3 regions of the Methylobacterium sp. JK268 genome follow, and region 2 is predicted to be linked to each of the others. Evidence: predicted binding sites of a transcription regulator. Region 2 holds the regulator's gene; each other region holds the start of a gene.
What was found. The regulator PhoB, encoded in region 2, activates phosphate uptake and scavenging genes when phosphate is short. The targets are predictions, from matches to a motif close to TGTCATNNANCTGTCAT.
Positions count from the first base shown of each region.

Region 1 (10,267 bases), on a different contig from region 2:
ACGACGGCGTCGGTGACCTGCCGGGTCGTGGCGGTGCCGCCGAGATCCGGCGTGTGCAGGCGCGGATCGGCGGTGACGCGCTCGATCGCCCGCATCAGGCGGCCGGCCGCCGCCGCCTCGCCGAGATGCTCCAGCATCTGCACGGCGGTCCAGAAGGTGCCGATCGGGTTGGCGATGCCCTTGCCGGTGATGTCGAAGGCCGAGCCGTGGATCGGCTCGAACATCGACGGGAAGCGCCGCTCCGGGTTGATGTTGGCGGTCGGCGCGATGCCGAGCGAGCCGGCCAGCGCCGCGGCGAGGTCGGAGAGGATGTCCGCGTGCAGGTTCGTCGCCACGATCGTGTCGAGGGAAGCGGGCTTCATCACCATGCGCATGGTCATGGCGTCGACCAGCATCTTGTCCCAGGTCACGTCCGCGAAGTCCCTCGCCACCGCGGCGGCGATCTCGTCCCACATCACCATGGCGTGGCGCTGCGCGTTCGACTTCGTCACCACGGTGAGGAGCTTGCGCGGACGCGACTGGGCGAGCCGGAAAGCGTAGCGGATGATCCGGTCGACGCCCGCCCGGGTCATCATCGAGACGTCGGTGGCGACCTCCTCGGGATGGCCGCGATGCACCCTCCCGCCGACGCCCGCGTACTCGCCCTCGGAATTCTCGCGCACGATCACCCAGTCGAGCTCCGGGCCTGTGACGTGGCGCAGGGGGCTGGTGATGCCCGGCAGGATCCGGGTCGGGCGCACGTTGGCGTATTGGTCGAAGGGCTGGCAGATCGCGAGGCGCAGGCCCCAGAGCGTGATGTGGTCCGGCACGTCCGGCGCGCCGACAGCGCCGAAATAGATCGCGTCGTGGTCCTTGATCCGCTCGCGCCCGTCCTCGGGCATCATGGCGCCGTGCCGCTTGTAGTAGTCGGAGCCCCAGTCGAAATGGTCGAAGGCGAGGCCGAAGCCGCCGTCGCGCTCGGCGAGGGCGTCCAGCACCTCGATGCCGGCGGCGATCACCTCCTGGCCGATGCCGTCCCCTGGGATCGCGGCGATGCGGTACTGCTTCATGGCGGCATTCCTCGTGGCAACGGTCGGCGGACGGAGAGCGCGAGGCGGCGGACCGGGTGGTCCGCCGGAGCGAGAGTGGGAAGCCGGCCGATACGGTGAGCGTCGCGGACGCGAGCATCAGGCCGAGGGTCATGCTGCCGGTGACGCCGCGGGGCCAGCCGATCCGCGAGGGACCCCTGAAGCCCCCCGAGATCGCCGATCGCGATGGTCGCCGCGGCCTTCGTGCCCGACCGGAAGACGGTCGGCAACTGCCGGGAGAGCGAGCGCGCCGCCATCCCGCCGGCGACGGCGAGGAGAACCGGGGTGGCGCTCATGACGCTGACCGCGACGGCCGTGTGGCCGAGGGCCGTCACGATCCGCGGCAGTCGCGGCGTGATCCCGACGAGGCCGGTCGTCAGTCCCCTTGATCCGGCCCCCCGACGCATCGGGCTGACGGATTCACAGAATGCGAAAAATACAAACAGATCAGATACTTATCTCGACACACGAGGTTCCCGGGTTTGGCGCGGGGACCCCTCTCCCGTGCGGGCCAGCGTGTTCACACTTCGCCCATCGGCATGAAAAAGCCTTTCTTTCGCAATCGCTTGAACTGAACCGAGGAGACCCGCGGGATCCCCTCTCCCGTGCGGGAGAGGGGTAGGGGTGAGGGTCCCGGACCGTGCCGTCATCACGCGAAGACGGTCGTGCTGGCAGCGGGACAGGTCAGAATTCTTGCTGAACCACCTGGACCCTCACCCCTGCCCCTCTCCCGCACGGGAGAGGGGTTCCCCACGCCACATCCGGGAACCATCGTGTGTCGACGCAAGTATCTGACCTACTTTTATTTTTCGCGTTCCGTAAATCCGCTAGCCCGCACGGGACAGGGGATCCGGCGGGTCTCCTCGGTTGCGTTCAAGCAACTGCGAAAGAAGAGCTTTTTCATGCGGATAGGCAAAGCGTGAACACGCTGGCGCGTCGGGAGAGTGGATCCCCGACAGTCCCGAAGCGCCAACACCGATGATCAACTGTCTTTCCCGCAATTCAGACCAGTTATCCGTCCGCCAGGGCCGGAGAGGCCGATCACGAACCGATCCGGCTCGGCCACGCCCGCGGGTGCGAGGGCAACCGTCGGCCGCCCTCGCGTCGGGGCGCGCGGCGCGGCCCCGGTGGCACGCACGGCCCGCCCTCCGGGGAAGGCCGCGCGGCGATCGGAGAGACGCCGTGCCGGCGATGGCGGCCGGCCCGGCGCACGGTGGGGCGACGCGGCGGGAACCACCCCGCGGAAACGGGGCGGCGCGGCGCCGCGCTACGAACAGGTTGTTGCGAAGAATGCCCGCCGGGATCGCGAGCCGATCGTCGTCCGGTCGGAGGTGGCTCTGGCTCCCCTCGCCGCTCCGGTCCGCCCCTTACGGGTCGGCCGGGGGCACGCCATGCCTCCCGAACGGCGCCGCCCGATGACCGGCGGCCTGGACGTCTAGTGGACGACCCGCGTGGAGCTCGTGCGCAGGCGGTTGATCTCGTCCTTGAGGTGCAGCTTGCGTCGCTTGAGTTCGACGAGACGCAGGTCGTCCGTCGAGGGGTGGGAGATCGCTTCCTGGATTTCGCGCTCGAGCGCTTCGTGCTTGCGCTCGAGCTCGGACAGATGCGTCTGAAGCGACATCGGCCGATTCCTCCTGTCATGGTTGCGACACACTGAGCTTGCCACAGGCCGATGCGGCTGTCGAAGGCATTCTTCGCTGCGGCGCACGATGACGATGGCACGACCGAATCGCGACAAATGCTCTATATCCCGCCTGCCGGGACCGGCATGGGGGACGGAGGAACAACGGTAGTCGCGCGGTCGACGTTAATTCGACGCCGCGGCGGCGTTCCCCTCCCCAGATCACCCTAGCTTCCGCTGCGAGAGACGGCGATGTCGCGCCGCAGCGTCGGCGCGCCGTCCTGGCAACCTGCGCCTTGCTGGAATCGGCCGGCTGGCGCATTCTTGGGGCAGGTCGTCGGGATGGACGAGATGGCGTTCGAGTTGAGTGCGGAATCGGCGGCCGAGTACGAGGCGGAGCTGGCGCGCTTGCGCGAGGAACATCGTGATCTCGACGACGCGATCGAGGCGCTGATGCAGCTCGCGGGGGGAGACCGGCTGCAGATCCAGCGGCTCAAGAAGCGCAAGCTCACCCTGCGCGACCGCATCACCTTCCTGGAAGACCAGCTCACCCCGGACATCATCGCCTGAACCATCGCCCGGTTGCGGCCCGCGTCCCGGGCCGCTAGTGCGAGCGGATCGGGCGCCGGTCCCACGGCGCGCAGCGATCAGGAAAGCGTCACGAGCATGACGGCATCGCCCGCGGTCGCGGTCATCATGGGCAGCCAGTCCGACTGGGCCACGATGCGGCACGCGGCCGAGACCCTCGACGCGCTCGGCATCGCCTACGACGCGCGCATCGTCTCCGCCCACCGCACCCCCGACCGGATGGTCGCCTTCGCCAAGGGGGCGCGGGCGGCCGGATTCCGGGTGGTGATCGCGGGCGCCGGCGGCGCCGCGCATCTGCCCGGCATGGTCGCGGCGCTGACCCCGCTCCCGGTGCTCGGCGTGCCCGTGGAATCGAAGGCGCTGTCGGGCCAGGACAGCCTGCTGTCGATCGTGCAGATGCCGGCCGGCATCCCGGTCGGCACGTTGGCGATCGGACGCGCGGGGGCGGTGAACGCCGCCCTCCTGGCGGCCGCGATCCTGGCCGGCACCGACCCGGACCTCGCCGCACGGCTCGACGCGTGGCGCGCCCGCCAGAGCGAGGCCGTCGCCGAGCGTCCCGATTCCTCCGCCCCGTGATCGCCGGACCATGACGTCAGCCCCCCCGCGTCCTCCCCTCGCCCCCGGCGCCACGATCGGCATCCTCGGCGGCGGCCAGCTCGGCCGAATGATCGCCCTGGCGGCCGCGCCCTACGGGTTGAGGACCCATGTCTACGCGCCCGACGCGGACAGCCCGGCCTTCGCGGTCGCCGGCACCCACACCGTCGCGGCCTACGACGACGAGGCGGCGCTCGCGCGCTTCGCGGCCTCGGTCGACGTGATCACCTACGAGTTCGAGAACATCCCGCGCCGCACGGCCGAGATCCTCTCGGCGGCCAAGCCGCTGCACCCGAGCGCCGACGCGCTCGCCACCACGCAGGACCGGCTCTCCGAGAAGAGCTTCGTGGCCGGGCTCGGGATCGCGACCGCGCCGTTCCGCGCCGTGGACGACGCGGCGGGGCTGCGGGCCGCCCTCCAGGATTTGGGGCTGCCGGCGGTGATCAAGACCCGCCGTTTCGGCTACGACGGCAAGGGCCAGCGCATGCTGCGTCCCGACCTTCCCGTCGATGCGGAGGAGGTGATGGCCTCCCTCGGCCACCAGCCCTGCATCCTCGAAGGCTTCGTCCCCTTCGAGAGCGAGGTCTCGGTCGTCGCCGCCCGGAGCGCGGACGGCGCCTTCTCGGCCTTCGATCCCTGTGGGAACGAGCACCGGGACCACATCCTCGCCTTCACCCGGGTGCCGGCGCCCGGCATGGATGCGCGCAGCCGCGAGGAGGCGCTCGCCGTGACGCGCCGGATCGCCGACGCCCTGCAATATGTCGGGGTGCTCGCCGTCGAGATGTTCCTGGTCCGGGAGCCGGACGGCGCCAGCCGCGTGATCGTGAACGAGATCGCCCCGCGCGTTCATAATTCCGGGCACTGGACCATCGAGGGGGCGCTGACCTCGCAATTCGCCCAGCACCTGCGGGCGATCTGCGGCTGGCCGCTCGGGTCCGTCGACCGGACCGGTCAGGCGCGAATCGAGATGCGTAACCTCGTCGGCGAGGAAGCCCATGCCTGGCGGGCGATCCTCGCGGAGGCCGGGGCCCATCTCCACCTCTACGGCAAGGGCCGGGCCCGGCCCGGCCGCAAGATGGGGCACGTCACCCGCCTGCTGCCCCCGGCGTGAGGATCCGCCGCCACAGACCGCGACCACCGGCGGCCTGACCGTCGGGCAGCCACACCTTCGCCACATCGGCCCTGTGAACGGGAGCGAGGTGGATGCTTAAGGCGACGTTCATCCCGATCCGTGACGGTCCCTCGACCGGTGCGGCGGGCCGGCGCTCCGCGGCACCCGATGATGTGGACGGGACGCGCGGCCGGCGACGCCGCCGTTGGGGGATGGGGTGATGAAGCCAGTGATCGTGCCGCGCCGGACCAAGCCGGCCGCCGTGCTGCTCGGGGCGAGTGCGCTCGCGGCGCTGCTGCTCGCCGGCTGCGACACTGTCGGCCGCGCGACGGCGACGAAGCAGTTCGCCGTGCTGGAGACGGACAAGAGCGGTGCCGCCGACGTGAACATCGCGTCGCTGAGCGACGTGGTTCAGCGCAACCCGAACGATCCGGCCGCCTACAACACCCGCGGGGCCGCCTACGCCCGGGCGGGCAATTACGGCGACGCGATCGCGGATTTCACGAAGGCGATCCAGCTCGATCCGAACTCGGCCTCCGCCTACTGCAACCGGGCGCTCGCCTACCGCCAGTCCGGCCGCAACGACGCGGCCCTGCAGGACTTCTCCAAGGCGATCCAGGCCGATCCGAACTACAGCGCCGCCTTCATCGGCCGCGCCAACCTGCAGCGGGCGCAGGGCAATTACGAGGCCGCCTATGCGGACCTCAGCCAGGCGATCCGCCTAACGCCGGAATCGGCGGAGGCCTACCATGCCCGCGGCCTGGTGCGGCAGGCGCAGGGCCAGCACCGGGCGGCCATCGGCGACTTCGATTCCGCCATCGACCGCAACCCCTTCGTGGCGGCCCCCTACGCCGCCCGCGGCCAGAGCCTGATCGCCACGAACCAGTACGACAAGGCGATCGAGGACTTCAACGCGGCCCTGAACGTGAACAACAAGGACGCGGATTCCTGGGCCTACCGGGGCGTCGCCTACGAGAAGTCGGGCCGCCGCCAGGAGGCCATCGAGAGCTTCCAGCGCGCCTCGGCCATCGATCCGAACAACCCGGTTGCCCGCCAGGGGCTCGGGCGGGTTCAGGGCGGAATGGCGACGCTGTTCCGCTAGAGAATCCTCCCTCTGCGCAGGCACGGTCACACGTCGCCGGATGATGCGCGGGTTCCTCCTCTCCCCGCGTGCGGCACCCGTGCGCAAAGATCTTGCGTGGAACCAGAAAAGCGTTCAACCGCAGCAGATTACAGGTGATCGAAGGCGGATCGCGGGATCCCCTCTCCCGTGCGGGCTTACCCATTCACACTTTGCCGGATGAGGCGCGGGTTTCTCCTCTCCCCGCGTGCGGGGAGAGGGCTCTGCCGACCTTGTTGTCGGCAGAGCGAGCCCGAAGGGCGAGGGTGAGGGGGCGGTTCCGGGTGTGCTCTGTCCTGACGCGCCCTCTCACCCTCGGCTGCCGCCTCGTCTCGCCCCCAACATGGGGGGCTCGACCCTCTCCCCGCACGCGGGGAGAGGGCATGCGCACGACCCGAAATGTGAATCCGCAAGCCCGCACGGGAGAGGGGTTCCCCGCGCCGGACTCACCGCGCTATGCCTTTGAATAAACGATTGTCTCGTAAAAGTTTCTCGATCGCTGCGTGCATACGGCAGCGATGTGCGGGCAGTGGGCTGCGTCCTCCCTGCCGGGGACACCGCGAGCCCGAAGGGTGAGGGTTGACGGGCCGGGCGCTCCCGGTCTCGTTCAGCTCCACCACGCCCCGGGACCACGCTGCAGCGGCGCGACCCACCGTCAGACCTGGTAGCGATCCGCCAACGCCAGCAGCTCGCGCGCCAGTTCAGATAGGTTCGCGGCGGCCATCTCGACCTGCCGGGTACCGGCGGCGGTCTGCTGGCTGGCCTGCCGGATGTTCTGCAGCGCCCCCATCACCTGCTCGATACCGAGCTGCTGCTGGTTCGTCGAGGCCACGATCTGCTGGAAGGTCTGCGCGCCCTCCTCCGCCCGCGCCGCCATCTCCTCGATGGTGCGCACCGTCGCGTCCGTGCGCTCCTTGCCGGCGCCCGCCCGCTTGACCGCCTCCTCGGTCAGCATCACCGAGGTGTTCACGCCCCTCTGGATCTCGCCGAGCAGCGCGCGCACCTGCCCGGTCGCCTCCTTGGCCTGGTCGGCGAGCCCTTTCATCTCGGCGGCCACCACCGCGAAGCTGCGCCCCGCCTCCCCTGCCGCCGCGGCCTCGATCGCGGCGTTGAGCGCGAGCAGATGCGTGCGCTCCGAGATGTCGTTCACGGTGGCGATGATCTCGCCGATGGCCTGGGTCTTCTCGCTTAAGGACACGATGTTGCCGGCCACCGCCTCGCCCTGCTCGCGGATCCCGTCCATGGCCTCGGCGGTGTCGGCCGCCGCCTGCAGCCCGGCCCGGGCGGTCTGGGCGGTGGCCTGGGCGGTGGCGATCACCTCCTGCGCGCGCTTCGTGATCTGCACGCCCGAATGGGCGATCTCGTCGACGGTGGCGGCAGTCTCCTGGACGGCGGCGAACTGCTCCTCGACGCTCGCGGCCTGCTGCTGGGCGGAGGCGCGGATCTCCGCGGCGGCGGCGTTCAGGTTGTTCGTCGCGGAGCGGTTCGTCCGGGCGAGATCGGCGAGCCCCGCCACCATGGCGTTGAGGGTGGTGCCGAGGCGGCCGACCTCGTTGCGGCCGGCCGTCGCGACGCGGCCCGTCAGGTCGCCGGTCCCGACGCGCTCGACGAACCGCACCACGCCCCCGATCGGACGCACGATGATTCGGTTGATGGCGATGCCGATCGCGAGGCAGATCAGCAGCGTCAGCAGCGTGCCGCCCCAGAGCGCGAGGGTCGCGTTGCGCTGCGCCAGCGCCAGGCGATCGTTCTGCGTCGCCCGGATCTGCTCCTGCAGCCCCTCGATGGCGGCGAGCCTGTCGCGGAAGGTGTCGAACAGCTCCTTGCCGGATCCGTCGGCCTCGATGCGGACGGCCTCGGGGCGCGTGGCGGGATCGGCCGCGCGCCGCACCGCCTCCTCGCCGATGCCGGTCTGCCAGGCACGGGCCGCCGCCACGGCATCGGCGAGCAGGCGCGCGGTCTGCGCGTCGCTCCCGACGAGGCCTCTCAGGCGCTCGATCGCCCCGTCGAGGGCGGGCCGCCCCTCCCGGTAGGGATCGAGGCTCGCCGCGCGACCGGTGATGAGGTAGCCGCGCAGGCCGGTCTCCTGGTTGAGCATCGCGGCCCGGAAGGCGTCGAGCCCGCGGATCACCTGGTTCGAGCGGGTGAGCGCCTCCGTCGCCGCGTTCTGCTGGTCGAGGGTGACGAGGACCACCGCACCGCTGAGGACCGTCACCACCGCGATGGCGGCGATGGCGCCGCCGAGCGAGCGGTTGAGGCCAAAGGAATTCGGCATGCGGCGGCGCTCCTGAGCGGATCTGCGGACGAGACCGGACGGCCCGGGCGAGCGCCCGAGGCGGCGCGCTTGGGCCGCGCGGTGCCTTAGCCGGACAGCGGCCCGATGGGCAATCGCCGTGCGGCGGCAGACCCGGTCCGGCGGAGCGGACCCATGGAAACGGAGCCTTGGGAGCGGAGCCATGGGAGTTGAGGCCCCGCGCGGGGGCGGGGCGCCTCGTCGATCGGTCCGCCCGCCGCGTCAGGCCGGGAGGGTTTCCCGCGGCGGGCGGATCACGCCCGCTGTCCCTGGGGCGACCCGGGCACCGGGATGGGCCCGGCCCCGGATGAGGCGGCGCGCGCACCGCCCATCACCGCGCTCTGGGCGGCGTAGCTGGCGCGGTCGGCGATGCCCCGCGGGCTGCGATCGAGGAGCGAGACGATCACGCAGGTCGCGAAGGTGAGCGGCAGGGTGATCAGCGTCGGCGGATCGAGGGGGAAGAGCGGCGCCGCGTTGCCCAGCACCTTCACCCAGATCGGCGGCCCGATCACCGTGAGAACCAGAGCCCCGACCAGCCCGACCCAGCCGCCGGCCACGGCCCCGCGGGTCGTCAGGCCCGGCCAGTACAGGGCGAGGATCAGGACCGGGAAGTTGGAACTCGCGCTGATCGAGTAGGCGAGACCGACCATGTAGGCGATGTTCTGCCGCTCGAACGCGATGCCCAGGCCGATCGCCGCGAGGCCGACCGCCAGGGTGGCGAACCGCGCCACCCGCACCTCGTCCCGGTCGGCGACGGCACTGTCCTTGATCACGTGGGCGTAGAGGTCGTGGGCGATCGCGGAGGCGGCGGCGAGGGTCAGTCCCGACACCACGGCGAGGATCGTGGCGAAGCCGATGGCCGAGTTGAGGCCGAGCAGGACGTCGCCGCCCAGCGCATGCGAGAGGTGGATGGCGACCATGTTGCCGCCGCCGATCGGCGCGCCCGACGCCGTCAGGTACTGGGGCGAGGCGCCGACGAGCGCCAGGCCGCCGAACCCGATCACGAAGATCAGGGAGAAGAAGTAGGCCACCATCGTGCAGCCCCAGAACACCGAGACGCGGGCCGAGCGCGCATCCGGGACCGTGAACACGCGCATCAGGAGGTGAGGCAGGCCGGCGGCCCCGAAGAACAGGGCGATCCCGAGGGACAGGGTCGACACGGGCGCGGCCGCGAAGGTCTGCGGCTGCAGGATCGCGGCATGCTTGGCGTGGACCTCCACCGCCTTGGCGATGATCCGGTCGTAGCTGAAGCCGAAGGCGGACAGGACCAGCAGGGCCGTGAAGGTGGCCGTCAGCAGCAGGATGGCCGCCTTGATGATCTGCACCCAGGTCGTGGCGACCATGCCGCCGAACATCACGTAGCAGATCATCAGGACGCCGACGATGACCACGGCGTAGAGATAGGGCAGGCCGAACAGCAGCTGGATCAGCTGGCCGGCCCCGACCAACTGGGCGATCAGGTAGAACGCCACGATCGAGAGGGACGAGAACGCGGCCAGCATCCGCACCGGACGCTGGGCGAGCCGGTAGGCGAGGACGTCCGAGTAGGTGTAGCGCCCGAGGCGGCGCAGCTTGTCGGCCAGGAAGAACACGATGAGCGGGTAGCCCATCGTGTAGCCGACCGCGTAGACGAGGCCGTCGAAGCCGGTCGCGAAGATCAGCCCCGACAATCCCAGGAAGGCGCCGGCGGAGATCAGGTCCCCGGCGAGGGCGAAGCCGTTCTGCAGGCTCGTGATCTGGCCGTTGGCGGCGTAGTAGTCCGCGGCCGAGCGGGTCCGGCCCGACGCCCAGTAGGTGATCGCGAGCGTGATCGCGACGAAGAACACGAAGAGGGCGATCGCCGTGAGATTCAGCCCGCTCTCGGGGCGCGCCG
Region 1 is NZ_JBSVZN010000004.1:100,252-110,518, forward strand. It holds gene ACW9J6_RS06060 (tartrate dehydrogenase) at 1-1,049, opposite strand, end outside; gene ACW9J6_RS06065 (YdcH family protein) at 2,503-2,688, opposite strand; gene ACW9J6_RS06070 (YdcH family protein) at 3,040-3,258, shown strand; gene purE (5-(carboxyamino)imidazole ribonucleotide mutase) at 3,355-3,852, shown strand; gene ACW9J6_RS06080 (5-(carboxyamino)imidazole ribonucleotide synthase) at 3,863-4,981, shown strand; gene ACW9J6_RS06085 (tetratricopeptide repeat protein) at 5,202-6,083, shown strand; gene ACW9J6_RS06090 (methyl-accepting chemotaxis protein) at 6,757-8,376, opposite strand; gene ACW9J6_RS06095 (sodium:solute symporter family transporter) at 8,649-10,267, opposite strand, start outside.
Region 1: the regulator PhoB is predicted to act here: its motif matches at 2,703-2,719, upstream of ACW9J6_RS06065 (YdcH family protein).

Region 2 (10,267 bases):
ACGGCCGCTGACGCTGCAGCACCGATATGGCGTTGTGCGGGTGCGAAGTCAATCCGCGGCGGGGTCGGTCGGCGAGGCGATCCGGTAGACGAGGCACGCCTCGTCGCGGCCGCGGGCCGGCGCGTGGATCACCCGCGTCCCTGCCGGCCACATCCCGCAGGCGCGCATCACCCCGAGGGAGGCCGCGTTCTCCGGGTTGGCCGACGCCTCGATCACGGCGAGGTCGAGCCGCGCGAATGCCGCCGCGACCAGGGCGGGCGCAGCCTCGCGCATGACGCCCCGCCCGTGATGCGCCTCGCCGAGCCAGTAGCCCAGCGTGCCGCAGCCCTGCGCTTCCCGCACGACGCCGATCCAGCCGATCAGGATCCCATCGGCCCGCCCGTCGATGGCGCAGATCAGGGCGCGGTTCTCGGCGACCGCCCGGCGCGCCGCTGCGATCCGCTCCGCTGCCATCGCGGGGGTGAACGGGACCGGCCACGAGGCCAGCCAGCGGCTGATTGCGGGCGTCAGCATCCGCGACACGGCCTCCGCATCGTCCGCCCGCGGGCAGCGCAGGCGTAGCCGCTCGGTGATGATCGGCGCGAAGTGGTCCGGCGCGCCGGTCGCGCTCATGCCCCACCCCCTCTCGAGGCGAGAGGCACCACGGCGCCGATCTCCCCATCCAGCACGAGGTCGTCACGGGCGCGCAGCAGCCAGAGGCGATCCGCCCGGAACCGCAGGATCGGCCGCTCCCACCACGCGGCGATCAGCGCGTCGAGGCCCGCGGCCTCGTCCGGATCGAGCTCCTCGATGAGATTGTGCAGGCCGACGACGTACAGGTCGGACTCCTTCCGTCCGAGCCGGCGCTGCAGGATCCGCACCACGTTCTCGCCGCCGCGGCTCTCCGGATAGGCCCGCAGGTAGAGGCGGCCGAGATTGAGATTGCCCGAGAACAGGCCGCGCAGCTCGACGGTGATCGGCCCGATCTCCGCCAGGGCTGCCCGCTGCGCCGGGTCGAGGGCGAAGGGCGCCTCCCCGACCGCGAGGCCGCCGCAGAGCGTGGCATGGAGGCGGGGGCGGCGGCGCTCCGCCACCATCCAGGCGATCTTGCGGGCGAACGGCGCCGCCCGCAGGGCGGCGTCGAGATCCCGATAGGCCGGCGAGGCCAGCAGATCCTCCACCGGCACCGGCAGGACGAGCGAGGTCACGGTCGGGTGCCGGCCTCGATCGTAGAAGGTGCCCGGCCGCGCGGGGATCGCCAGCGGGTGCTCGGGGGCGACCAGGGGCAGGTGGGCGAGGCGATAGGATTCGTCGAAGGCGAAGCCCGCGCCGGGGAGGAAGCGCGTCCGGCCGCGCTGGTAGCCGAGATCGTCATCGGTGCAGAGCGCGAGCGGCTCGGCGGGCTGCGGCATCGGTGACCCCGGCGGAGGTGCGCGGCTCCGCCGGCATTCGGCGGCTTCTTCCGCAGAGGAAGAGGAAAGCACGGCCGCGGCGCCCGGTCAGGGCGTGCACGTCGTGCTCTGCGCCCCGAGGTCGATCCGCGACAGGTCGCCCCTCAGGGTGAAATCGCCGTAATTGAGCCGCAGCGCGCCGCTGACGCCGTTCTCGTAGAGGTCGAAGGAGAGCACGTAGATCGGCGTGCGCTCCCCTTCGCCGCTGGAGAAGTAGCTCAGGGTCACGGGCCAGCGCGGCATCGTCGCCATGCCGCCCGCCTGCAGGGGCGCCTCCGCCGGCGGGCCCGCCGCCTTGCCGTCCACCGGGTCCGCCGATCCTTCCGGCTTCGCCTCGACGGCGGCCGGTCCGGTGCGGCGGGGGCCGATCACCGCGAGCGTGTCGTAGACCTTGCGGCCGTCATCCGACCCGTCGAAGACCTTGACCGAGACCGTGTGCTCGCCGGCCTCCGCCGCCTCGATCAGGCGGCGCATGTGCGAGGCGGGAAACAGCACCTCCCCGGGCACGGCGATCCGCGCGCGCTGGGGCTCCTTGATGGCGACCGCGAGCCCCGCGGCGTCGCGCTTCGCGTCCCCGTCGACGGGGGGCTGCGCGCTGCCGTTCAGGTCCGTCTGCGTGCGGAAGCGGAAGGCCGTCCCGTCGCCGCTCTCGAAGGTGTTGTTGCGCAGGTCCGAGGTGCGGGTGCCGCTCTCGGCGCTCTCCAGCACGGTCACCTGCCGGTACTGGAGCGTCCAGCCGTGGCAGGCATCGCCCGCGAAGTCGAAGACGATGCGCCCGCGGGCGCTGTCGACCGAGCGCGCCCCTTCGCTGCGCAGCAGGGTGAGGTCGTAGACGGCACGGTGCGGCGCCAGGTGGATCCCGCCGACCGGTTCCGCGGCGAGACCGGCGGGGGCCAGGACGAGGGCCGGCAGGAGGGCCGCGAGAGATGTCCGCATGAAGGGTCCCATAGTGCGCGACAATCCTGTCGGGCGCGCGGGGCGCCGGAGCGAAACCATAGGTGCAGGCCGGCACGCGGGCAACGTGGAGCATGCGCCGTCGCGTCGGCCGCGGCGCGGCGGGCGGCGGATCCCGGTCCGCCGAAGCGTGGCGCGGATGCCACTCTCCTCGCCCGCCCGCGCCGGTCCGGCGCCTCCGGCAGGCCTACCGCGCGACTCAGATCCGATCGCCCGGCCCGTCCCGAACGCGCCGCACCGGCCGCACTGCACCCGCGGGACGACGCATTAACGCCTTGTTCAGCCGCGTTTTTCCGCCGCCGTCTTCCTCCCGCCCCGCCGCCCGCATCGCGCTGCGCGACGGTGCCGCGAGCGGCCGGCGCCCTCCGCCGCGCGCCGGGAAAAGGGCCGGTGCCGAGCCGGGGACTCTTGCGCGAAGAACGGCGGCTCCTGTAGGTTCACCCCCGTCGCAAGCGCTGTCACGAAGCGGCGATCATCAGCAGGATTCGAGGCACGGGACGGGCGGTCGCTTGGCCGATCGCGGGCGGTCGCGTGCGTCGTTGCGGCTGGTGGATGGGGGATGTCGGAGGCGGCGATGGTGGATGCGGGCCCGAGCTGGACGAAGGAACGGGTCGAGCTCCTGAAGCGGCTCTGGGGCGAGGGGCGCAGCGCGAGTCAGATCGCGGCCGAGATCGGCGGCGTGTCGCGCAACGCGGTGATCGGCAAGGTGCATCGTCTCGGCCTCGCCGGGCGCGTGACGAAGACGAACGGGGCGCCGGCGCCCCGGAGCCGCGCCCCCGGCGACGAGGAGCGCCCCGCCACCCTCCCGACGATCGTGGCGCCCGCGCCCGCGCCGCTCGCCCTGATCCGCGCGGAGCCGCCGGCCCCGGTCGAGGTGGCGCTGCCGGTCTCGGAGCGGGTGACGATCATGGAGCTGCGGGAATTCATGTGCCGCTGGCCCATGGGCGACCCGGCCTCCCCGGATTTCCGCTTCTGCGGCGCGCGGTCCATCACCGGCCTGCCCTACTGCACGCATCACGCGCGCATCGCCTACCAGCCCGCCGCCGAGCGCAAGCGCAGCGACCGCCGGGTCGTGGCCTTCCGCTGACCGGCGCGGGCCATGGCCGAGCGCTGCCCGCGCGACTCCGCACGCGCGGGGCGAGGCGAGCCCATGCCGGGCCGTTGGCATCGGTTCCTCACCGGCTTCGCCGTCCCTCGCGCATGAACGCGGGGTGTGATCGGCGGCGAAGATATTGAGCAATTGATGCGAGTGCGTCGATGCCCGTGCAGAATTCTCTCACAAGCAGATTATCGCGTGTACAATGTTCCGTGATAGGCTCATCAGCGGAACGAATAGGGAAGACACATCGCACCTCAGCATGAGGCGTGTCGTGCGCTCCAGGAGCGTTCCGCTGATGAACCCGTCGCGGAGCGCTGCGCACCCATCGCCTGCTCGACGCGCCACGGTTCCGGAAGCCGGGTGCTTCAGCAACGACACCGCCTCGCGCGTGCGCTCCACCTAGATGGCGCCGCTGGCGAACATCTCGTCGAAGGAGTAGCCGGAGCCCCGGACGGTCCGGATCGGGTCGGGCCGGCGCGGCCGGTTGATGGCCTTGCGCAGGCGGCCGATATGCACGTCCACCGTGCGCTCGTCGATATAGACGTCGTGGCCCCAGACGCCGTCGAGGAGCTGCTCGCGGGAGAAGACCCGGCCGGGGCTCTGCATCAGGAATTCGAGCAGCTTGAACTCGGTCGGGCCGAGATGCAGCTCGCGGCCCTCGCGGCGGACCCGGTGGCTGACCCGGTCCAGCTCGATGTCGCCCGCGACGAGCAGATGCGCCACGTGGGCCGGCTTGGCGCGGCGCAGCAGCGCCCGCACCCGCGCGAGCAGCTCCGGCACCGAGAAGGGCTTGACGATGTAGTCGTCGGCGCCGGTGGCGAGCCCGCGCACCCGGTCGCCCTCCTCCCCCCGCGCCGTCAGCATGATGATCGGCAGGCGCTCGGTCTCCCGCCGCGCCCGGATGCGGCGGCAGAGTTCGATCCCGGACAGGCCCGGGACCATCCAGTCGAGGAGGACGAGGTCCGGCACATGCTCGCGCAGCCGGATGTCGGCCTCGTCGCCGCGCGCGACCGCGTCGACCGTGAAGCCCTCCGCCTCGAGGTTGTAGCGGAGGAGCAGTGTCAACGGCTCCTCATCCTCGACGATCAGGATCCTGGTGCTCATCAAGGACGCTGCACTCCCGACGATGTCATACCAACGGCCCAGGATGCTGACGCATCGGGCCGTTGACCATCTCGAATTTTCGATGCCAAGCCAGAGGCTTGACGAAAATTCGAGAACGGAACCACCGGTCATTAAAAATGACCGGTGGTATCAGGCCTCCGGCGCCGGCGGGGCGACCGTGGCGAAGCTCGACCGGTCGTTCTTCGGCCGGTCGGTGGGCAGGGTCTCGCCGGTGACGAGGTAGTGGATCGTCTCGGCGATGTTCGTGGTGTGGTCGCCGATCCGCTCGACGTTCTTCGCGCAGAACAGCAAGTGCGTGCAGAAGCTGATGTTGCGCGGATCCTCCATCATGTAGGTCAGGAGTTCGCGGAACAGCGAGGTGTAGAGGGCGTCGATGCCGCCGTCGCGGGCCCAGACGTCGAGGGCCGCGGCGGTGTCCTGCGTCGCGTAGGCGTCGAGCACGTCCTTGAGCTGCTCCTGCACGAGGTCGCTCATGTGCTGGACGCCGACCACGACCTTCTGCGGCTGGGGCTGGTCGCTGATCGCCACCACCCGCTTGGCGATGTTCTTGGCGAGGTCGCCGATCCGCTCCAGGTCGCCCGAGACGCGGATCGCCGAGATGGTCTCGCGCAGGTCGATCGCCATCGGCTGGCGCTTGGCGATGAGCAGGATCGCCCGCTCCTCGATCTCGCGCTGGAGCGTGTCGAGGCGGGAATCCGCCGCGATCACCGCCTGGGCGAGGGTCGAGTCGCGCCGCACCAGCGCGGTGGCGGAATCCGCCATCATCTTCTCGGCGATGCCGCCCATCTCGGCGATGCTGCGGCGCAGGTTCTGCAGGTCCGCGTCGTAGGAACTGACGATGTGGTCCGGCATGGCGCTTTCCCCGCTCGATATGGTTTCGCTCAGCCGAACCGGCCGGTGATGTAATCCTGCGTCTGCCGCTTGGTCGGGTTCATGAACAACCGGTTGGTCGGCCCGAACTCGATGAGCTCGCCGAGATACATGAAGGCGGTGAACTGCGAGATGCGGGCCGCCTGCTGCATGTTGTGGGTGACGATAGCGATGGTGAACTCGCCGCGGAGCTGCTCCAGCAGCTCCTCGATGCGGCCGGTCGAGATCGGGTCGAGGGCCGAGGTCGGCTCGTCGAACAGGATCACCTCCGGGCGCTGCGCCACCGTGCGGGCGATGCAGAGGCGCTGCTGCTGGCCGCCCGACAGGCCCATGCCGGATTGCTTGAGCTTGTCCTTCACCTCGTCCCACAGGGCGGCCTTGCGCAGGGCCTCCTCGACGCGCACGTCGAGGTCGGCCTTGCCGAGCCGCTCGTAGAGGCGGATGCCGAAGGCGATGTTGTCGTAGATCGACATCGGGAAGGGGGTCGGCTTCTGGAACACCATGCCGACCCGGGCGCGCAGCTCGTTGAGGTCGATCGACGGGTCGAGGATGTTGCGCCCGTCGAGCAGGATCTCGCCCTCCGCCCGCTGCTCCGGATAGAGCGAGTAGATGCGGTTGAAGGTGCGCAAAAGCGTGGACTTCCCGCAGCCCGACGGGCCGATCAGCGCCGTCACCTGCCGGTCGTGGAAGTTGAGGTTGACGTTCTTCAGCCCCTGGAAGGTGTTGTAGTAGAAGTTCAGGTTCTTGACGGCGAGCCGGACGGGCGCGGTCTCGTCGGCCGAGCCCGACTTGACGACCGGTGCGGCGGTGGCGGAGGCGCTCATCGGGATTCTCCGGAGGATCGGAACGGGGTCGGCCTCATCGACGCGGGCATCGGCGTCAGCGGCTCTTGCCGCCGCGCAGGAAGATGCGAGCGGCGATCGACAGGGCCAGGATGGTGACGGTGATCAGGAGCGCGCCCGCCCAGGCGAGCTGCCGCCAGTTCTCGTAGGGGGACAGGGCGAACTGGTAGATCATGACCGGCAGGTTGGCGACGCCGCCCATCAGGTTCGGGCTGAACCAGGAATTGTTGTTGAGGGCGGTGAAGAGGAGCGGCGCGGTCTCGCCCGCGATGCGGGCCAGCGCCAGCAGGATGCCGGTGACGATGCCGGCCTGCGCGGCCCTCCAGGTCACCGCGCGGATGACGATCGAGGGCGGGGCGCCGAGGGCCGCCCCCGCCTCGCGCAGGGGGCTCGGCACGAGGCGCAGCATGTCCTCGGTGGTGCGCACGATGACCGGGGTGGCGATGATCGCCAGCGACACGCCGCCGGCCCACCCCGAGTAGCCGCCCATGGGGCGGACCATGACCGTGTAGACGAACAGGCCGATCAGGATCGAGGGCGCCGACAGCAGGATGTCGTTGAGGAAGCGGATCGCGTCCGCGAGCTTGGAGGTTCGCCCGTACTCGGCGAGGTAGGTGCCGGCGAGCACCCCGACCGGCGTCGCCACCACGATTCCGATCACCGTCATGATCAGGCTGCCGAGGATCGCGTTGGCGATGCCGCCGCCCTCGGAGCCGGGACCGGGCGTGACCTGGGTGAAGAGGGCCGGCGAGAAGCCGCGGATGCCCTCGATGATCAGCATGATCAGGATCGAGCCGAGCACGACCGCCCCGAGCGCGGTGGCGGCGGTGCAGAGCACGATGAGCAGCCGGTCGGCCGTGCGGCGGCCGGCCCGGACGCGGCCCCAGGCCTGGGGGGCCTGGAGGGCGGGCGTCGTGGGAGAAGGGCCGGCCGGAGCGAGGGTGCGGGCGTCCATGGATCGGCTCCGGCGATCAGGCGACCTTCACCCGGCGCACCAGCAGCCGGGCGATGATCAGAACGATGAAGGTGACGATGAACAGGATGCAGCCGAGCGCCAGCAGCGCGTGGAGCTGCATGCCGTCCGCCTCGTTGAACTCGTTGGCGATGCGCGACGCGATGGTCGAGCCGGGATCGAAGACCGAGGCCGACAGGCGGTTGGCGTTGCCGATCACGAAGGTGACCGCCATGGTCTCCCCCAGCGCCCGCCCGAGGCCCAGCATGATCGCGCCGATGATCGACACCGACGCCTGCGGCAGCAGGACGTGGCGCACCACCTCCCAGGTGGTGCAGCCGATGCCGTAGGCGCTCTCGCGCAGCACGGTCGGGATCTGGTCGAGCATGTCCCGGGTGATCGAGGCCACGAAGGGCACGATCATGATCGCCAGGATGATCCCGGCGGTCAGCACGCCGACGCCGGACGGCACCTGGGCGTAGAGGAGCGTGCCGACCACGGGCAGCCCCTCGACGAGGTTCGACACCGGCACCTGCACGAAGCGCGCGAAGAGCGGCGCGAAGACGAACAGGCCCCACATCCCGTAGATGATGCTCGGCACCGAGGCGAGGAGCTCGATCGTCATGGCGACCGGCCGGCGCGCCCAGCCGGGGCAGAGCTGGGTGAGGTAGATCGCGATCCCGAGCGAGATCGGCACCCCGATCAGCAGCGCCAGGAAGGCCGAGACCAGGGTCCCGATGATGGCGACGAGCGCCCCGTACTCCTCGCGCCCCACGTTCCAGGCGCTCGACGTGATGAAGCCGGGGCCGAAGGTCTGGAAGGCCGGCCAGCCGCCGTAGACGATGGACGCCAGGATGCCGGCAAGCACGAGGAGGACCAGCAGCGCCGAACCCAGGGAGGCGGCGTAGAACAGGCGGTCCGCCACCGGGCTCGGCGCGGAGCGCGCGGCCTTCGGGGCAGTGGCGAGAGCGGCGGATTCGGACAACGCGACCATCCGGTGGTTCCCTTGAGTGAGCCGCCTGTAGCGCGTGGCGCCGGGCGTGGCGAGTCCCGGCCGGCGGGTCGGTCGTGACGCGGAGAATCCCCCTCCCGCAATGGGAGGGGGATCCGCGTTCGGTGCGGGCCGTGAAGACCGCCCTTACAGGCCGAGGACCGGCTTGCCGTCCTTGCCGGTGACCTTCTTCCACTCGTCGTGGATCAGGCCGACCACGTTGGTGGGCAGCGGCACGTAGTCGAGGTCGCTCGCCATCTTGGCGCCGTTCTTGTAGGCCCAGTCGAAGAACTTGAGCACGTCGGCGGCGCGGGCCGCGTCGGCCGGCTGCTTGGGCACCAGGATGAAGGTCGCGGCGGTGATCGGCCACGCCTTCTCGCCGGCCTGGTTGGTCAGCGAGATGCCGAAGCCCGGGGCGGACTTCCAGTCGGCATTGGCGGCGGCGGCCTGGAAGGCCTCGTCGCCCGGCTCGGGGAACTTGCCGGCCTTGTTCTGGAGCAGCGCCACCGGCAGCTTGTTCTGCTTGGCGTAGGCGTACTCGACGTAGCCGATCGCGTTCGGCACCTGCTTGACGACGGCGGTGACGCCCTCGTTGCCCTTGCCGCCCTGGCCGGCCGGCCAGCTGATCGTGGTCGAGGCGCCGAACTCCTTCTTCCAGTCGGCCGAGACGTCCGACAGGTAGGTGGTGAAGATGTTCGTCGTGCCGGAGGCGTCCGAGCGGTAGACCGGGGTGATCACCGCGTCGGGGAGCTTCACGCTCTCGTTCAGCTTGGCGATCTTGGGATCGGACCACTTCTTGATATTGCCGGCGTAGATCTCGGCCAGCACCTCGCCGGTGAGCTTGACCTCACCCGACTTGACGCCCTGAATGTTCACCACCGGCACCACGCCGCCCATCACGGTCGGGAACTGGACGAGACCGTCCTTTTCCAGCGCCTCGCCCTTCAGGGGAGCATCGGTCGCGCCGAAATCGACGGTGCGGGCCTGGATCTGCTTGATGCCGCCGCCCGAGCCGATCGACTGATAGTTCAGGCCGACATTGGCCTCCTTGCGGTAGGCCTCGGCCCACTTGGAGTAGACCGGGAAGGGGAAGGTGGCGCCGGCGCCGGTGATGTCGGCGGCGAGCGCCGCGGTGGCGATCTGGGCGGTCGCGAGCCCGATGGCGAGCGCGGTGGCGAAGGGTTTCACGAAAGCACTCCGTGTTCCTGTCAGACTGACGCGCGGTTTTGGCCCGTCCCTGGGGAAGGCCCTCCATCGCGGCGCGACCGGTATCCCGGCAACGACGCCGGCCCTATGACGCTTCCATGACGGTTGCGTGACACACGCGCCGGGCCGCGGGGCCTGTCCCGCACGAAAGCGCCTCCCCGATGCGACGGTCCCGGGGGCTCGCGCGTTGATACGGGAGCGCCGCTCAGGAGCAGCCGAGGACCCCGCCGTGGCAGAGGCGTCGACGACGAGAGTGAACGGGCAGGATTCGCAGCGGGCGGCCCTGCTCGCCCTCCACGCGGAGCGGGAGGCGCTGGAGCGGCGGCTCGCCCTCGCGCGCCAGCAGCGCCTCTACCGGTCCGAGCCCGAGGCGATCGCGGCGGCGGAGACCGAGGAGCGGGATCTCCTCGTGCAGCTCGACCGGCTGCTGACGCGGATCCGCGCGGCGGAATACCGGCGCCAGCCCGGGGGCCGTTCCTGGTAGCCGCCCCGAAGGCGGCCCGCGCGGATTTCGCCGGGCGCGACCGGGAACCTTGACCGTGGTTGGGCCGTTGCCCCGGCGCTCGGCCCGGAATCGCGGGCCGCGCCCATGACCGGCGCCGAGGCCCGCCGCCATGGTCGGGCCAGGCGCGCGGCCGGCGTCGCGGGAGCGGAGGAGGATCCGATGACGAACGCGCCCGCGCGGCGGAGCGTGGCCGACGCCCGCGCGCCCGACCCGGTCGCCCGTCCCCGCGGGTGGTGAACCCCCTCCCCGATCCCGGCCGATGGGCGCTCCCGCCGCCTGCGGCCCCTCCCCCT
Region 2 is NZ_JBSVZN010000001.1:270,199-280,465, forward strand. It holds gene ACW9J6_RS01170 (GNAT family N-acetyltransferase) at 49-612, opposite strand; gene ACW9J6_RS01175 (hypothetical protein) at 609-1,391, opposite strand; gene ACW9J6_RS01180 (cell envelope integrity EipB family protein) at 1,479-2,366, opposite strand; gene ACW9J6_RS01185 (GcrA family cell cycle regulator) at 2,959-3,471, shown strand; gene phoB (phosphate regulon transcriptional regulator PhoB) at 3,883-4,587, opposite strand; gene phoU (phosphate signaling complex protein PhoU) at 4,738-5,460, opposite strand; gene pstB (phosphate ABC transporter ATP-binding protein PstB) at 5,490-6,302, opposite strand; gene pstA (phosphate ABC transporter permease PstA) at 6,358-7,275, opposite strand; gene pstC (phosphate ABC transporter permease subunit PstC) at 7,292-8,266, opposite strand; gene pstS (phosphate ABC transporter substrate-binding protein PstS) at 8,411-9,451, opposite strand; gene ACW9J6_RS01220 (hypothetical protein) at 9,699-9,953, shown strand.

Region 3 (10,267 bases), on a different contig from region 2:
CGAAGGTCGGGGGTTCGATCCCCTCCGCCGGCACCATCACAGGCTTCGCCCCGGGATCGGGTTACGCCACCCTGCGGCCGCGCCTGTCTCCTGGAAGCCGGTCCGGATTGACCGCGGCCGTCGTCCCTGGGCCGCTGGCGTGCGCACCGGCCGGGGCGCGGCATGGCGGTAGGGCTCGGAATGGATCGTCTGCAGGCCATGCGCATCGTCGTGAGGGTCGCGGAAACCGCGAGCTTCACCGAGACCGCGCGCCAGTTGCAGATGAGCGCCCCGGCCGTCACCCGCGCGGTCGCGGCGCTCGAGGGCGCCATCGGCTCCCGGCTCTTCGTCCGCACGACGCGCTCGGTGAAACTCACGGAAGCGGGCGGGCGCTACGTCGAGGATTGCCGGCGCATCCTGGCCGATCTCGCGGAGGCGGAGGCCGCGGCGGCCGGCGCCACCGCGACGCCCACCGGGACGCTCACGGTCACGGCGTCGGTCCTGTTCGGGCGGATGCACGTGTTGCCGATCGTCACCGACTACCTCGACGCCTACCCGACCATGGCGGCCCGGACGCTGTTCGTCGACCGCCCGGTGAACATCGTGGAGGAGGGCATCGACGTCGCCATCCGCATCGGCCACCTGCCCGATTCCGGCTTCACGGCCGTCAAGGTCGGGGACGTGCGCCGGGTGGTCTGCGGAGCGCCTGCCTATTTCGAGAAGCACGGCGTTCCGACGGTCCCGGCCGATCTCAGGCATCACCGCATCGCCGCCTCGACCGGCGCATGGCCGTCATCGGATTGGCGGTTCGGGCGGGACGAGCGCGTCAGCGTCCATCCCGCGCTCGAGAGCAACACCAACGAGGCAGCCATCGCCGCCGCCGTCACGGGATGGGGGCTGACGCGGGTGCTGCACTACCAGATCGGCCCGGCCCTGCGCGAAGGCCGCCTGCGGATCGTGCTCGCCGAGTACGAGGAGCCGCCGCTGCCGATCCACGTGCTCCACCCGGAGGGACGTCACGCGCCGGCCAAGGTCCGGACCTTCGTGGATCTGGCGGTGGCGCGCCTGCGCGCGAACCGGCACGGGATCTGATCCGCCCCACGGGATCGGGCCGACGCCGTACGGGATCTCCGCCGGGCCGCTGGTCCAGCACCGGTCCGGCGTTCGACGGACCGGCATCCGCCTCCACCGCCCGTCCCAGCCGGGCGGCCCGGCTACCGGACCGTCGACGCGTGGCGGCCCGCGCGGGGGGCGGGCAGGCTGCCGGTGGTGTCGCCGGGAGCGTCCTCGCTCGGCCCGAGCACGACGCGGCACGGGGCGCTGATCTGCGCGGAGTTGCGCCGCAGGCAGGTCTCGATCCGATGCTCGTCCGGGATCGCACTGGCGCACAGCGTCATCGCGTCGCCCATGCAGGCGTTGCGCTCACGCTCGGTCCCCTGCGCTCCCGCCGCCCCGCCCGACAGGAGGAGGGCGGCGACGCAAACCGCGAGGATCCGCGCTCCGGTCGTCAAGTGGGTCATGGATTGGCTCCGACATGGCGTTGCAGCGCCCCCTGCAGCCCCCACAACGTCCCTGGCGTCGCGGGGTTCAGCGGTGAGGCCGCGGCGCCCGATCGCGTGGCCGTTTCGCTCCGCGCGGGACCGGGATCTCCGCCGTCGTCGCCCCGACGTGCCGGTCGTCGGGTCGGATCATGCCCGCGGTGGTCCGCTACAATCCGGCCGAGCGCCAGAACAGGGCGGTGATCGCCGCCAGAATCACGAACCACGCGCCGACCAGGACGGGGACCGAGCGCCGCCCCGCCGCGCGCCGGTTGTCGTTCCCCGCCCGCGGAAGCCGCCCGCGCAGGATCCCGTATCCGTAAGTCGTCGCAACGGGGTCGCGATGCGGTGGTGCGGACTTGCGCAGGCTAGACATGCGGAGACTTTATCACGGCGGGTGCCGAACGGGAGAGCCCCCTATCGTCGCGCTCCCGCGATTTCGCGCCGACCCCAGGCCCGCCGCGCCGGCCGCCTCAGACCCAATGCGTCAGCCATGTCCGCAGGCGGGAGCCGCCGGGCGGCCTGCGCACCGCGGCGAGGTGGTGGTCGATCCAGTGCGGGCTCAGGATCTCGCCGTCCTCGGTGACGATCCAGGGCAGCGCGTCCGGGTCCTCCGCGCAATCCGCGGCGGCGAGGAGGGCCTGCCTCAGCGTGGGATAGATGCGGGCCTCGGCCGAGGGGGCGGCGCGTTCCGCGTGCCAGATCATCAGCTCGGCCGGGCGGTCCATCGGTGACATCGGCGGCACTCCATGCGTCGCGAGTGGGCGAATCATGGAGCGGCCGAGCTGTTGTGGACGTGGCGGGCGGATTGCCATCCTGTCATGCGGCAGCCGCCCGGGACGGCGCCGCGTCAGCGCGGCGGCAGGGCGTTGCCCGAACGGATCGCGGCGCGGGCCTGCGGACCCGCGGCGTCCGGCAGAACCGGATTGCGCGGCCAGCGCAGGGGAGGGCGGCCCGGCCGCGCCGCGACCACGATCACGATCGCGCCGACCGCCCCGAAGGTCATCACCAGGATCTCGACCGGGATCATGCGAAGCCTTGAAGCGAGCGGCGACAACGACGGTCCGACGCTGCCGCTCTATCGCGCGATCCGCCACCGGAGCCATGTGACATCCAGCCATGTGACATCCGGCCATGCGACAGCGTGGCCGGGCGGCGCGGCCGCGCCGGGTTGCGGCGGCGCCGGACGCGTCGTACTTCCGCGCACGGCCGCACCGGAGGACACCTGTATGATGATGCCCTTGACCCGGGGCCTTGCCGCCCTCGGCCTTCTCGTCCCGACGGCCGTCCTGGCCGCGCCGAAGGATCCGACCGGCGTCTGGCTCACCGAGGACGGCAGGGCCCGCATCCGCATCGAGAAGTGCCTGACCCGCAACGACCGCATCTGCGGCTACGTGGTCTGGCTGAAGACGCCGCTGAACGACCAGGGCCAGCCGCGCGTCGACTTCAAGAACAGCGATCCCAAGAAGCGCAACCGTCCGTCGCTCGGGCATCAGCTCATCATGGGCCTGAAGCCGAACGCCGACGACCACTTCGAGGGACAGATCTACAATTCGGAGGACGGCAAGTCGTACGACGTGTCGATCTGGGTCGATGCGCCGGGTGAACTCAGCGTGCGCGGCTGCCTGCTGGGCTTCCTGTGCGGGTCGCAGACCTGGAAGCTGACGACCGACACGCTGGCGGGCCAGCTGACCGGGCCGACCAACGGTCCGGGCGGTCCGCGCCCTGATCCGGAATGGACCCCCAAGCCAGCCGCCCCGAAGGCGGCGGCCCCCGCAGCCCCCGCGGCCCACAAGGAGGGAGCGGCCGCCACCCACAAGGACGAGGCGGCGAAACCCTGATCGCGCAGCGTCGTCCACAGGGGCGTATGGGCGCGGGCCGGCCGGCGAGCGGCCCCGTCACCGCCGCCGGTTCGACCGGAAGTTGAAGCCACGCTGGTCGCCCCGCGCCCGGCCCGCCCGCGCCGGCCGCGCGGTGCCGGCGGCCATGCCGCCCAGCCAAGCCCCCGCGAGCGTGAGGTTTTAGCCGCTCGCTGCCGGACCTCCGGGGCCGAGCGCGGCCGCGCGGCGGTGGCGGGCGCGCCGGCGCCGACGGCTCCGCCGTCTCGCCGCCGCTGCTGCATCGTATCCAATTGGTGCGCAATGGTTGCGTGAAACCCTCGCTCGCGAACGACCCAAGTCCCAAACTTGATTTCGATGATCCATTGACGATCAGGTGATTTTCTCGCAGGTGGAAACAAGTTTTCACCGAGGGCAAGTGCATGAGCAGGGATGGCGCTCCGGAGCAGTCGGAGCTGATCAACCTCTCCGCCGACATCGTGTCGGCCTATGTGGCGAACAACTCGGTCCCGCTCGCGGATCTTCCCGGGCTGATCGAGGCGGTGCACGCCTCGCTGACGACGATCGTGGCACCGCCGCCGCCGAAGCCGGAGAAGCCGGTTCCTCCCATCCCGATCCGGAAAACGGTGACGCCGGACGCGATCATCTCGCTGGAGGACGGCAAACCCTACAAGTCGCTGAAGCGACACCTGTCGGGGCGGGGCCTGACGCCCGAGCAGTACCGGGAGAAGTGGGGCCTGCCGCCGGACTACCCGATGGTGGCGGCGACCTACGCGGCCCAGCGCTCCGAACTCGCCAAGACCCTCGGCCTCGGCCAGCTCCGCCGCGACCGCGCCGCCGCGCGACCGCCCGCACCCAATCCCGAGGCGCCCCGCAAGCGCGGCCGTCCGCGCAAGAACGTCTGAATCGAACGCTCCCGCGAGGCGGTGCCGTCCGGCCCGCAGGTCGTGGCGCGGCAATCCCTCTCCCGTGCGGGAGAGGGGTAGGGGATCGGAGATCCCGCGTGAGGGTCCAGGTGGTTCAGCACGTATTCTGACGTGTCCCGCTGCCAGCACGACCATCTTCGCTTCATGACGGGCCGGTCTCGGACCCTACTCTCTCCCGCACGGGCTACCGTGTGCACACATCTCGATAGCCTGCTCATCAAATGAACCCGCCTGGAGTGCGCGACACTCCTCATGCTGAGGTACCGCGCAGAGGTCTCGAAGCACCCAGAACGTTCATCCAAGAGAAAAGGCGCCTTGGACGAGATGCTCTGGGGTGCGTGCGGGCCTGCGGCCCGCCAGAGGCTCGCTCCGCTCGCACCTCAGCATGAGGAGGTGGATTTGTTGCCATTGATGGAATATTGTGCTCGGTGTTTCGGTCTTGCTTCCGTATTCAATCGGATGCGTATCTAGGACGTACGGCTGAGAATTTGTCCCGCACTGTCGGTCAGGTGGTCAGGGCATGCTTGCGGATCGGCCCCCAATGCGGCGGGATCCGCCCCCATCCTCGGCGCCACGACGCGGCGCTGTTTCCGGGATGGCCCGCGCCGCGGCCTTCAGAGCGGGCGTCCACTGCGAGGGCGCGCGGCGGTGCTGGGGCCCCTCGGTGGGCCGCACGACGGCGAGCGTGACGGCGCGCCCCGTGATGCCCTGTCTCTCTAACCCTCGCGGGTGCCGGGAGCCGCCCCGAACACGGCCGCCGCGCTCGGGCGGGTGTCGGAGCGCAGATCGGCCGGGCCCTTGGCGTGCGCGGCCTCGATGTTGCCGAAGAACTGGCGGGCGCTCTCCGCCCAAGTGTAGCGGAGCGCCTCGTCCCGGCAGCGGCCCCGCGGGATCGCCAGCGCGGCGAGCGCCGCTTCCCGCAGGTCGTGATCCAGGACGCCGACATCCGTTCCGCCGACCACGTCCAGGGGGCCGGTCACCGGATAGGCGGCGATCGGCAGGCCGCTCGCCAGGGCCTCCAGGAGGACGATCCCGAACGTGTCGGTGAGACTCGGGAACACGAACACGTCCGACGCGGAATAGATCCGCGCCAGCGACTCGCCCGTGAGCGTGCCGAGAAACCGCGCCTCCGGGTGCTGCGCTTCCAGGCGCGCCCGATCCGGGCCGTCGCCGACCAGGACCTTGGTCCCGGGAAGATCCAGGGACAGGAAGGCCGACACGTTCTTCTCCACCGCGAGCCGCCCCACGAAGAGGAAGAGCGGACGGGGCAGGCCGCGCAGGGCCTCCGGCTCGGGCTCGTCGCGGGGGCGGAACAGCTCCGTGTCCACGCCCCGGGTCCAGCGCAGGAGGGTACGGAAGCCGCGGCCGGCGAGCTCGCGCTCCAGCGACGGCGTGCTCACCATGGTGCCGCTGGCGGCGTTGTGGAACCGGCGCAGCCACGCGTAGCTCAGGGCCGGGGGCACAGGCAGCCGGGCGGCGAGGTATTCGGGGAAGCGCGTGTGGTAGCTCGTGGTGAAGGGGCGCCGCTCCGACAGGCAGACGCGCCGCACCGCGAGCCCGATCGGCCCCTCGGTGGCGATGTGCACGTGGGTCGGCGCCATCTCGCGGCAGCGGGCCGCCATGCCGCGGGCCGTGACCAGCGAGAGCCGGATCTCGCGGTAGCCCGGCAGCGGTACCGAGCGGAAGAGCTGCGGCGTGATCATCATCGGCGTCACGCCGAGACCCGGAGCCGCCTTCGCCATCTGCTCCAGGGAGCGGACGACGCCGTTGACCTGCGGATGCCAGGCATCCGTCGCGATGAGCAGTCTCACGCGACGGCCCGGGTGTCGGAGGCCGTGTGCTCGCGGGCGGGCCGCGGGGCGGGGAGGGGCTCGACCGGGGCCGCGTCCGGCCGCGGCAGCACCGGCTGGCCCGTGGCGACCCCGGCGCGCATCTCGGCGAAGCGGATCACCTCCATGCGGCCGTCGTAATGCTCGACGATCGCCGTGCAGGACTCCACCCAGTCGCCGGTATTGAGGTAGCGCAGCCCGTCGATCTCGCGGTTGGCCGCGTGGTGGATGTGGCCGCAGATCACCCCGTCCGCGCCGACGCGCTTGGCCTCGGCGGCCAGCAGCTCCTCGAAGCGGCTGATGAAGTTGACGGCGTTCTTGACCTTCAGCTTGGCCCAGGCCGAGAGCGACCAGTAGGTCAGGCCGAGGCGGCGCCGCACCCAATTCAGGTGCGTGTTGACGAACAGGGCCGCCGTGTAGGCTCCGTCGCCCAGCAGCGCGAGCCACTTGGCGTGGCGCACCACGAGGTCGAACTGATCGCCATGGATCACGAGGTAGCGCTTGCCGTCCGCCCCCTCGTGCAGGATCTGGTCGTGGACCTCGATGCCGCCGAAATGGAGGTCCAGGAAGTCGCGCAGGAATTCGTCGTGGTTGCCGGGCACGTAGATCAGCCGGGAGCCCTTGCGCACCTTGCGCAGCAGCTTCTGCACGACGTCGTTGTGGGCCTGCGGCCAATACCAGCCGGATTTCAGCTTCCAGCCGTCCACGATATCGCCGACGAGATAGATCTCGTCGGAATCGACCTCGCGCAGGAAATCGAGCAACAGCTCCGCTTGGCAGCCCTTCGTGCCGAGATGGAGGTCGGACAGGAAGAGCGAGCGCACGCGCAGCGCATCAGCGTCGTCAGCCACGTCCGTCTCCTTTCGGTCTATGGGGCGCACCCAAACCGCATTCGCGTATCACTTTGATGACGAAGCCCGGTCCCGACCCGATTAAGGCGGGCGGAACGCAGGATTGCCCGGAATCGGCCTTCCTTGCGGTCTGATGAAGAACCGCATGCGGGGAGCGCAGATCTGGACAGTGGCGATCCGGCTGGCTCGGCCGTACGGGAGGAGGCTAGAAGGACCTTCCTCCTATCCTCCCTGCGACTCTTCCCATGGCTGCCCCCGTCGTCCTGCCCGAGCGCCCCCTGGCCGGGGCCGCCGCGCGTTCCGCCGAGTCCGGCCGCCCCTATCTCGGGATCGGTCTCAAGATCCTGTCCGCCCTCACCTTCACGCTGATGTCGGCGGGCGTGAAGGGCCTCGCGGACCGGCAGTTCCCCACCGGCGAGATCGTGTTCTTCCGCTCCTCCTTCGCCATCCTGCCGCTCCTGATCTGGCTCGCCTGGCAGGGCGGCGTGGCGGCGGCGGTGCGGACCGACAACCTGCGCGGCCACGTCCTGCGCAGCCTCATCGGGGCCTGCGGCATGTTCGCGAGCTTCGCGGCCCTGTCCTTCCTGCCGCTCTCGGATTCGGTGGCGATCGGCTACGCCTCGCCGCTCCTCGTGGTGGTCCTGGCGGCCCTTGTGCTGCGCGAGCGCGTCCAGGCCTATCGCTGGGCGGGCGTGGTGGTGGGCTTCCTCGGGGTGCTGATCATGCTGGCGCCCCATCTCGACCTCGGCGGGGCCGGGACGGCGGGCTCCATCGGCGCGCTCTTCGCCTGCCTGTCCGCGGTCTGCTCGGCGGCGGCGACGATCCAGGTCCGGCGCCTCACGATGACGGAGCGCACCGGGGCGATCGTCCTCTACTTCTTCCTCTTCACCTCGCTGCTCGGCCTCTCGACCCTCGCCCTCGGCTGGCGCCTGCCGAGCCTCGCGGAATTCGGCGGCTTCGCGATGATCGGGATCCTGGGCGGCATCGGCCAGATCCTCCTCACGGAGAGCTACCGGCACGGGGACGCCTCCCTGGTCGCCCCGTTCGAGTACACCACGATGCTGTGGTCGCTGCTGATCGGCTGGTTCGTGTTCGGGCAATTGCCGCAGGCGGCGGTGGCGCTGGGCGGCGCGATCGTGGCGGGGGCGGGCGTCTACACCGTGTGGCGCGAGCGGCGCCTCGCCCAGGAGCGCGCCCGGGACGCCGCGGCGGGGGGCGCCCGGATCGCCTGACGGCCGGGGCGCCGCGCGCGGCCCAAGATTGACGCCCGGGGCGGCCGCCGCATACTCCCGACCCGGCCGGATCTCCCGGCCAGGAGCGTCCCGATGCATCCCGCGGAGTCGCGCGCGCCGGTCCGGGTCGACCTGCGCCTCTACGGCATCCTCGACGTCGGGGTGAGCGGCGGCGACGGCGCGCACCTCGCCGCCATGGCCCGGGCCGCGGTGGCGGGCGGCTGTACCCTGCTCCAGTACCGCGAGAAGCAGATCGCCCGCATCCGCGACAGTCTGGAGCGCGTCCGGGCGATCCGCGCGGCGCTCGCGGGCACCGGAGTCCCGCTCCTCGTCAACGACCGGGTCGACCTCGCCCTGGCGGCGGGCGCGGAGGGCGTGCATCTCGGCCAGGAGGACCTGCACCCGGCCGAGGCCCGCAGGCTGCTCGGCCCCGGGGCCATCATCGGCCTCACCATCAAGACGGCCGCGCAGGCGGACGAACTCTACCGGATGCCGGTGGACTACGCCTGCATCGGCGGGGTCTTCGCCACGGCGAGCAAGCAGAACCCCGACCCGCCGGTCGGCCTCGACGGGCTGGCGCGGATCGCGTTCCGGGCCCGGCTCGCCCGGGCCGGACTCCCGCTGGGCGCGATCGCCGGGATCGACCGGGGCAACGCCGCCGCGGTGATCGGGGCCGGGGCGGACGGGATCGCGCTGATCTCGGCCCTGTTCGGCGTGCCCGGGGAGGTCGAGCCGCGGGCGCGCGACCTGCGCGCCGTGGTCGACGAGGTCCTGGCGGCGCGGGGGGCGGCGTGACGCCGATCGCGGTCACGGTCGCCGGGTCGGATTCCGGCGGCGGCGCCGGCATCCAGGCCGACCTCAAGACCTTCTCGGCCCTCGGCGTCTACGGGGCGAGCGTGGTCACCGCGCTCACCGCCCAGAACACCCGCGGCGTCCAGGCGATCCACGACGTGCCGGAGGCCTTCGTCGCGCAGCAGATCGCGAGCGTCTTCGGCGACCTCGCGGTCGGCGCCGTCAAGGTCGGGATGCTGGCGCGAGAGCCGGTGATCGCCGCCGTGGCGGAGGGCCTGCGCCGCCACGCCTCGGGCCTCCCGGTGGTCCTCGACCCGGTGATGGTGGCGACGAGCGGCGACCCGCTGCTCGCCGCCGGGGCGGTCGAGGCGCTGCGCCGGCACCTGATCCCGCTCGCCCGGGTGCTGACGCCCAACCTGCCCGAGGCCGCCGCCCTCCTCGACGCGCCGGTGGCGCAGGACGAGGCCGGCATGCTGGCCCAGGGGCGGGGCCTCCTCGCCCTCGGCCCGGGGGCGGTGCTGATGAAGGGCGGCCACGGGGCCGGCGAGGAGAGCGTCGACCTCCTGGTCGGACCCGGCGACGCCGTCCTGCGGCTCGCCGGCCGGCGGCTTGCGACCCGCAACACCCACGGGACGGGCTGCACGCTGTCCGCGGCGATCGCCGCCGGGCTCGCGCGCGGCGTGCCCCTCACGGAGGCGGCGCGGGCCGCCAAGGGCTACCTGGCGGCGGCCCTGGCGGAGGCGGACCGGCTGGCGATCGGGCACGGCCACGGGCCGGTCCACCACTTCCACGCGTGGTGGTGAGGCGCCGGCCCGAAAACATGGCCCCGCGGGCGCAAGCCCCTTGCCCTCCCGGGTCGATTGCGTTTGATGGAGCGTACGGACGTTCGGAATGCGGAACGTCGCGGGGTGAGAGCGGCCGATGGGTGTGGAGCGGGGACGTGAGCGGACGAGGGACCTGATGACGGGCGCGCAGGTCCTGTCGGGCCAGCTCGGCAAGACGATCCAGCGCCTGCGCAAGGCCTACAACCTGTCGCTCTCCGAACTCGCCGAGCAGTCGGGCGTGGCGAAGTCGATCATCAGCCAGATCGAGCGCAACGAGACAAATCCCACCCTGGCCACGATCTGGCGCCTCAGCCAGGCCCTCGACGTCTCGATCGAGCGCGTGCTCGCCACGGGCGACGAGGAGCCCTTCATCGAGAAGTCGTCCCGGGCCGACACGCCGATCCTGCTGTCGGAGGACGGCAAGGTGCGGCTCGCCATCACCGGCTGGATCAAGACGG
Region 3 is NZ_JBSVZN010000014.1:189,030-199,296, forward strand. It holds tRNA gene ACW9J6_RS17395 (tRNA-Thr) at 1-36, shown strand, start outside; gene ACW9J6_RS17400 (LysR family transcriptional regulator) at 181-1,071, shown strand; gene ACW9J6_RS17405 (hypothetical protein) at 1,194-1,499, opposite strand; gene ACW9J6_RS17410 (hypothetical protein) at 1,687-1,893, opposite strand; gene ACW9J6_RS17415 (hypothetical protein) at 1,991-2,254, opposite strand; gene ACW9J6_RS17420 (hypothetical protein) at 2,368-2,547, opposite strand; gene ACW9J6_RS17425 (DUF2147 domain-containing protein) at 2,747-3,358, shown strand; gene ACW9J6_RS17430 (MucR family transcriptional regulator) at 3,778-4,260, shown strand; gene ACW9J6_RS17435 (glycosyltransferase family 4 protein) at 4,998-6,092, opposite strand; gene ACW9J6_RS17440 (UDP-2,3-diacylglucosamine diphosphatase) at 6,089-6,961, opposite strand; gene ACW9J6_RS17445 (DMT family transporter) at 7,207-8,193, shown strand; gene thiE (thiamine phosphate synthase) at 8,287-8,988, shown strand; gene thiD (bifunctional hydroxymethylpyrimidine kinase/phosphomethylpyrimidine kinase) at 8,985-9,788, shown strand; gene ACW9J6_RS17460 (helix-turn-helix domain-containing protein) at 9,907-10,267, shown strand, end outside.
Region 3: the regulator PhoB is predicted to act here: its motif matches at 7,007-7,023, upstream of ACW9J6_RS17440 (UDP-2,3-diacylglucosamine diphosphatase).